One region of the Streptomyces sp. NPDC001381 genome, then DNA from elsewhere that is predicted to be linked to it. Evidence: riboswitches for the same ligand, from Rfam matches in the RefSeq annotation. Region 1 holds a riboswitch; each other region holds the start of a gene.

The links. A riboswitch is a leader RNA that binds a small molecule or an ion and turns the genes downstream of it on or off. The one in region 1 is predicted to bind S-adenosylmethionine.
Region 2: another riboswitch for S-adenosylmethionine. It lies ahead of ACFY2L_RS02090 (aminotransferase class V-fold PLP-dependent enzyme); the one in region 1 lies ahead of thrC (threonine synthase).
Region 3: another riboswitch for S-adenosylmethionine. It lies ahead of ACFY2L_RS12290 (hypothetical protein); the one in region 1 lies ahead of thrC (threonine synthase).

The regions. Positions count from the first base shown of each region.
Region 1 covers NZ_JBIAWO010000007.1:341,664-343,918, forward strand. Annotated here, with positions in the region: gene thrC (threonine synthase) at 1-879, opposite strand, end outside; SAM riboswitch class I at 898-1,044, opposite strand; gene ACFY2L_RS29345 (glucosyl-3-phosphoglycerate synthase) at 1,223-2,194, shown strand.
Region 2 covers NZ_JBIAWO010000001.1:455,137-457,391, reverse strand. Annotated here, with positions in the region: gene trpD (anthranilate phosphoribosyltransferase) at 1-711, shown strand, start outside; SAM riboswitch class IV at 787-903, shown strand; gene ACFY2L_RS02090 (aminotransferase class V-fold PLP-dependent enzyme) at 1,249-2,255, shown strand, end outside.
Region 3 covers NZ_JBIAWO010000002.1:1,191,825-1,194,079, forward strand. Annotated here, with positions in the region: gene ACFY2L_RS12280 (hypothetical protein) at 1-211, opposite strand, end outside; gene ACFY2L_RS12285 (hypothetical protein) at 302-1,063, opposite strand; gene ACFY2L_RS12290 (hypothetical protein) at 1,119-1,535, opposite strand; partial or broken gene ACFY2L_RS12295 (ABC transporter permease subunit) at 1,547-1,792, opposite strand; SAM riboswitch class IV at 1,748-1,861, opposite strand; gene ACFY2L_RS12300 (Orn/Lys/Arg decarboxylase N-terminal domain-containing protein) at 1,965-2,255, opposite strand, start outside.

The DNA.
Region 1 (2,255 bases):
CTCCGCCTGGGCACCGAAGATCTTGTACGGCTTGTCCTCGACCAGTCCGAGCTTGATCAGCTCCTGCAGACCCTTGTCGATCTTCGTGAGCTGCGAGCCGGAGGCGATGGGCACGACCAGCTGGTCGGGAAGCCGCCAGCCGAGCTGCTCGGCGATCTCGTAGGCCAGCGTCTTGGAGCCCTCGGCGTAGTACGGCCGCAGGTTGACGTTGACGAAACCCCAGCCCTCACCCGCCGGGTCGCCGATGAGCTCGGAGCAGAAGCGGTTGACGTCGTCGTAGTTGCCCTCGATGCCGACGAGCTCGCCGCCGTAGATCGCGGCCATGACGACCTTGCCCTGCTCCAGGTCGTGCGGGATGAACACGCACGAGCGGAAGCCGGCCCGGGCCGCGGCGGCGCCCACCGCGCCGGCCAGGTTGCCGGTGGAGGAGCAGGAGAGCGTGGTGAAGCCGAAGGCGCGGGCGGCCTCCAGGGCCTGGGCGACGACCCGGTCCTTGAAGGAGTGGGTCGGGTTGCCGGAGTCGTCCTTGACGAACAGCTTGCCGGCGTCGATGCCCAGCTCACGGGCCAGGTTGTCGGCCTTGACGAGCTGGGTCCAACCGGGGTTGATGTTGGGCTTGTCCGCCACGTCGGCCGGGACGGGCAGCAGCGGCGCGTAGCGCCAGATGTTCGCGGGTCCCGCCTCGATGCGCTTGCGGAGCTCCTCCGTGTCGTAGGAGGAGAAGTCGTACGCGATCTCGAGCGGGCCGAAACACTCCTCGCAGGCGAAGACCGGGCCGAGGGGGACGCGGTGACCGCACTCGCGGCAGCTCAGCGCCGCGGCGGGACCGAGGTCGACGGGGGAGGCGGTGGTTTCGGTGGCAACAGTCTGCGCAGCCATGTGAGGCGAGGCCCTTTCTCCTCATCTTCCTCACGACGCATCTCGCCGTGAGACGGATTTGGCACCTTCCCAAGCCGGGAGCCTCACCACGACGACGTGGTCAGACCGGCTGGAGGGTTGCCGGGGCTTCATCGGGCCGTGTCCCTCTGCCCCTCTGGATGAGCGGTATTCGGTTGTTGAACGCTGAACGCCGGACGACCCCGGACATGCGATGGTCATCCGCGTTGTTCAAGACTGTAACCGAAGGCCAGGACAGTTGAGATAGTCGTCCGAACCGCGAGATGGATCACACGGTCACCTGCCGTGCACCCGGTGTGATCACGACAGTGAGGAGCCGCAGACTGTGCTGGAAGAAGTCGAGCGCTGGCTGGCCACCCGCTCCTGGTCCGTGACCGATCGCCCGCTCCACCGGATCCTGGCCGCGAAGCGCGCCTCGGGCCAGTCGGTGTCGGTGGTCCTGCCCGCGCTGAACGAGGAGGAGACGGTCGGCGACATCGTCGCGGTCATCCGTCACGACCTCATGCACCAGGTCCCGCTCGTCGACGAGATCGTGGTCGTCGACTCGGGGTCGACCGACCGTACGGCCGAGGTCGCGGCCGCGGCGGGCGCGCGTGTCGTGCACCGCGACGCGATCCTGCCCCGCATCCCGGCCGTGCCCGGCAAGGGCGAGGTCCTGTGGCGCTCGCTGCTCGTCACGACCGGGGACATCGTCTGCTTCATCGACGCCGACCTGAAGGAGTTCTCCTCCGACTTCGTCTCGGGCATCGTCGGCCCGCTGCTCACCGACCCGGGCGTGGACCTGGTCAAGGGCATGTACGACCGTCCTCTCGGCACTGAGCCGGATGCGCTCGCCTCCGGCAGGACGGCCGGCCAGGGCGGGCGGGTGACCGAGCTCATGGCCCGGCCGCTGCTCAACATGCACTGGCCGCAGCTGGCCGGTTTCGTGCAGCCGCTCGGCGGCGAGTACGCGGCCCGCCGCAGCCTCCTTGAGCAGCTGCCGTTCCCCGTCGGGTACGGGGTCGAGCTGGGCATGCTGGTGGACGCCCTGCACCTGGTGGGCCTGGACGCCCTCGCGCAGGTCGACGTCGGGGTGCGCAAGCACCGCCACCAGGACGGGCAGGCGCTCGGCCGCATGGCGGCGGCGATCTACCGCACCGCCCAGCTCCGCCTGGCCCGCGGCCACCTCGTCCGCCCCGCCCTCACCCAGTTCGAGCGCGGCAGCGACGGCTTCGAGCCCCGCACCTACTCGGTGGACACCGAGGAACGGCCGCCGATGGCGGAGATAGCCGAGTACCAGACCCGCAAGGTCGCGTAACGCCGGCGGGCGGGCCGTATACGGCTGGATACGGCCCGTCCACAGGGGGCGACCGTACGTT
Region 2 (2,255 bases), on a different contig from region 1:
ACGGTCGTCAAGCACGGCAACCGGGCCGCGTCCTCCGCCTCCGGTGCCTCGGACGTCCTGGAGAAGCTCGGCGTCAACCTGGAGCTGACCCCGCGGCGGGTGGCCGAGGTGGCTCAGGAGGCCGGGATCACGTTCTGCTTCGCGATCAAGTTCCACCCGGCGCTGCGCCACGCCGGCGCCGCCCGCGGCCAGCTGGGCATCCGCACGGTCTTCAACATCCTCGGCCCGCTGACCAACCCCGCCCGGGTGCGGGCCCAGGCGGTCGGGGTCGCGGACCCGCGCATGGCGCCGGTGGTCGCGGGCGTCTTCGCCGAACGCGGCAACTCGTCCCTGGTCTTCCGCGGCGACGACGGCCTCGACGAGCTGACCACGACGGCCACCTCGCGGGTGTGGACCGTCCGCGACGGCAAGGTCACCGAGGAGAGCTTCGACCCGCGTGACGTCGGCATCGAACTGGTGCCGGTGGAGGCCCTGCGGGGCGGGGACCCGTCGTACAACGCGGAGGTCGCCCGCCGCCTGCTGGACGGCGAGCAGGGCCCGGTCCGGGACGCCGTCCTGCTGAACTCGGCGGCCGCGCTGGTCGCCCTGGAGCCGGGCGGCGGAACACTGGCGGAGCAGATCAGGGCCGGTATGGACCGGGCGGCCGAGTCCGTCGACTCGGGCGCGGCGAAGCGGACTCTGGAGCGCTGGGTGGCCGCCAGCAACGCGTAGCCCCACCCCGACGTCGTCCCGCGATCCGGACTCGGGTTGCGGGACGACGATCACTTCACGTACGTTCCTGTACCAGGTCATGAGTGACAGTCATGAGGCCCCGGCCGACTGTCCGGCAACCCTCCGTCCGTGGCGGGGTGCCCCGGGTGAAGACCAGGCCGTGGACAGCAAGGTCCCCGGCAAGCGCGGACCCCTCGCGAAACCAGGGGTCCTGGGTCGTCCGAGGGAGTCTTCCGTGAGCAAGCGAATGCGCTAGGTCGTGTCCGCAAAGTCCCGTCGTTCGCCCGCAGGGCGGCCTCCCGGCGTCGTGGGGGAGCGTGCTCTCGGCGTGCCGGGCGGAAGGCCTCGTACTGGGTGTACCCGGGCTTTCGCCCGGTGCGGCGAGAGTGCGTGCCGGGCGTCGCGAGGCAGGCGGGACTTTGCGGACACGACCTAGGGCGTAGAGCCCCGCCTCCGCATCCCCATTTCGCCTTCCTCCGTGCCGGAGCCACAGCCGCCCGCACGGTGGTTCCCCCTTGCCTCTCACGGGAGTTCCCCATGTCCGTCTCCACCGCTGCCGCCGACCGTACCGTTTGTGCCCCGCTGCCCGTTCTGGGCCGGGACGTCACCGTCCCGCTCGTCACGGGCGGCGAGGTCTCCTACGCGGCACTCGACTACGCGGCCAGCGCCCCCGCCCTGCAGCGCGTCTGGGACGACGTCGCGGCCTACGCCCCGTACTACGGCAGCGTCCACCGCGGCGCCGGCTACCTCTCCCAGCTGTCGACGGACCTCTTCGAGAACGCCCGCAGCACCGTGGCCGGGTTCCTGGACTGCCGGGCCGACGACCAGCTGATCTTCACCCGCTCCACCACCGACTCCCTCAACCTCCTGGCGGCGGCCCTCCCCGCCGACTGCCAGGTCTTCGTCTTCGAGACCGAGCACCACGCCTCGCTGCTGCCCTGGAGGGGCGCCCGGGTCACCTGGCTCGACGCCCCGCGCACCCCGCGGCAGGCCGTCGATACCCTGGAGAAGGCCCTGGCCGACCGCGACCCGTACGGCCCGGCCCTGGTCTGCGTCACCGGCGCCTCGAACGTCACCGGCGAGCTGTGGCCGGTGCGCGAGCTCGCGGCGGCCGCGCACGCGCACGGCGCCCGGATCGTGCTGGACGCGGCCCAGCTGGCCCCCCACCACCCGGTCTCGGTGCGCGACCTCGACGTCGACTGGATCGCCTTCTCCGGCCACAAGCTGTACGCCCCGTTCGGCTCCGGCGTCCTGGCCGGCCGCGCCGACTGGCTGCGCGCGGCGGAGCCGTACCTCGCGGGCGGCGGCGCCAGCCGCAGGGTCACCCGGCGCGAGGACGGGGGAGTGGACGTGGAGTGGCACGAGAGCGAGGCCCGCCACGAGGCCGGCTCCCCGAACGTGATCGGCGCCCACGCCGTCGCGTCGGCCTGCAAGGCCCTCACGGAGGCCGGCTTCGACACGCTGGTCGCCCGCGAGCAGTACCTGATCGAGAAGGTGCGGGCGGGCCTGGCCGGGGTCCCGCAGGTCCGCGTGCTCTCCCTCTT
Region 3 (2,255 bases), on a different contig from region 1:
GGGCCGCGCCGTGCGCCGCCCCTTCGACGGCCTCGGCGGACCGCTGGGCCCCGGACGTGGCGGCCGACGTGGCGTCACCCGTCTTGTTCGCGGCACCCTTCGCGGCCCGTGCGGCGGGGGCGGTCGCCTTGTCCGCCGTGCGCCGGGCCTTCGCTGCGGTCGCTCGTGTGGCGCCGCGCTCGTCCTTCGTCTCCTTGTTCGGTTCAGTCATGGACTTCGCATTGCCCCTCGCTCGGACCGCAAACACCTTCGGTCGCAGGACGTGCACGCCCCGACCCGGGGGGCCGCACGGTGCGGCGGGTCAGTAACGGCGGTCGGGCCAGTGAGGGTCCTCCCAGCGAGCGGGGCCGGTGAGGCCGAGCAGCCGTATGCGGTGGAGCAGTTCCTCGGACGCGCCGTGGGCCCGGAGCCGGGCAGGGGCGTGGCGGACCAGCCAGGCGGTGAGCTCCGCGCGCATCTCCTCCTCGTCGTCCCAGGCGTGCCAGGGGAGTTGGTCGCCGAGCAGGTCGTACTCCCACTGTGCCGCCAGTTCGGCCAGGTGCTGGTCGGCCGGGGGACCGGTCAGCGTCGCCCAGTCGTCGAGCCACGGGGTGAGCGCGCCGGCTGCCTCGGTGCACAGGGTGAGCACCTCGTACGCCGGTACGACGGGCGCCGGATCGGTGAGCGTGTCGGCCCACCACGCGTGCAGGAACTCCCCGACCGCTTCCGCCTGGGCGTCGGGCCACTGCTGCCAATGACCGCGAGCGAACGCCTGGCCGACCTCCGCCATGACGAACAGGGGCGGCTGGACGAGCCCGGCGACGAGGGCCGGGGCGAACTGGGGAAGGATCCGCCGCAGCACGGAGTCGTGGTCGCTCCAGTCGCAGGCCTGCCAGGTGCGCCGCAGGAGGTCGGGGTCCAGCTCCACGTCCGGCGTCTTGAGCTGCGCAAGGTCTTCGGGGCTGCCCCAGTGACACTCGCAGTTGTGCTCGTCGGGGTGTGCGGTCATCCCGCCGAAGGTGGCGGTGAGGCCGTCCAGCGCGGCATCGAGACGAAGTCGGGCGCGGGGCTGGTCTGGGCGCATCATGGCGTTCACATTCAAGGACTCCGGAGCGTCTGCCACCCCGAAGATCGCCAACTTACCGGCCCGGCCCCCCGCCCGCCACCCCGAACAGCGGCGCCGGGGCGGGGTGCCGGCCCACCGCGATCAGTGTGGCCTTCAGCGACAGCTGCGCCCCGTGCACGACCCGGGAGAACACGTCGCGTCCCAGTTCGTCGGTGCCGAACCAGTGCGCGCCGCCGGCACCCCGGAAATTCTGCGACGACACCCCGTGCAGCGGGTCCTGCGAGGTGAACGGTCCGGGCCGGAACGCGGCCAGCACCACGAGGACAACGACGAGGACCGATGCCGACAGACCGGGCCGGCGCAGCAAGAACCGCAGCACGCGCCGCAGTTCGCGCCCTCGCCCGGGCCTCGGGCCGCTGCCGGGTTCGACCGGTCGCGCCGGACCGAGCGCGGCGCCGGTGGCCACGTCGTCGACGAGGGACTCGGGCATGCGTGACTCCCCTTCCTGCCGGAGGCCACCACGATCCGCGGGTCGAGCAGCGGACAGACGAGATCGACGATCAGGTTGGCCGGCACGAAGACCAGCGCACCGAACACCACGACCCCCTGGACCAGCGGGATGTCCTGGACGGTGACCGCGGCGGCCGTGATCCGGCCCAGGCCGTCGCGGGAGAACACGGTCTCCACCACCACCGAACCCGCGATCAGCTGCCCGGCCGGCAGCCCGACCACCGTCAGCGCCGGCACCTGGACCACCCCACCGCGTCGGAGGGTTGCCGGTCAGCGAGCCAGGGCTTGATGCTGACACTCAATGCCATGTGAAACTTGATGGACCGCCGCCGTAATCCGTCAATGACAAGGGTCTTGATCCGTCAATGACGAGAGGTGAGCCGGCGCAGCGTGCCGAAGCGGTCGGACATCAGCGATGCGGTCGGGTTTCCCTCGCACCGCGCTGCGCCGGCGCCACGGCGCGGCGGCCCGCGCTCGTGCCGTCGTTCGCCGTCGGTCGCAGGCACTCGATGAGATAGTCGCCGGTGTCCGGGTCCACCGTCACGCCGTGGGTCTCACTGCGGAATCCGGGGAAGTGCCGGTCGAACGCCTCCAGTGCGGTGAGGTAGCGCAGCAGGGGGCCGTCGGGGGCGCCGACGCTCTCGCCGGGCATGAGGACGGGGATGCCGGGCGGGGTGACGGTGACCATGGCGGCGGCCAC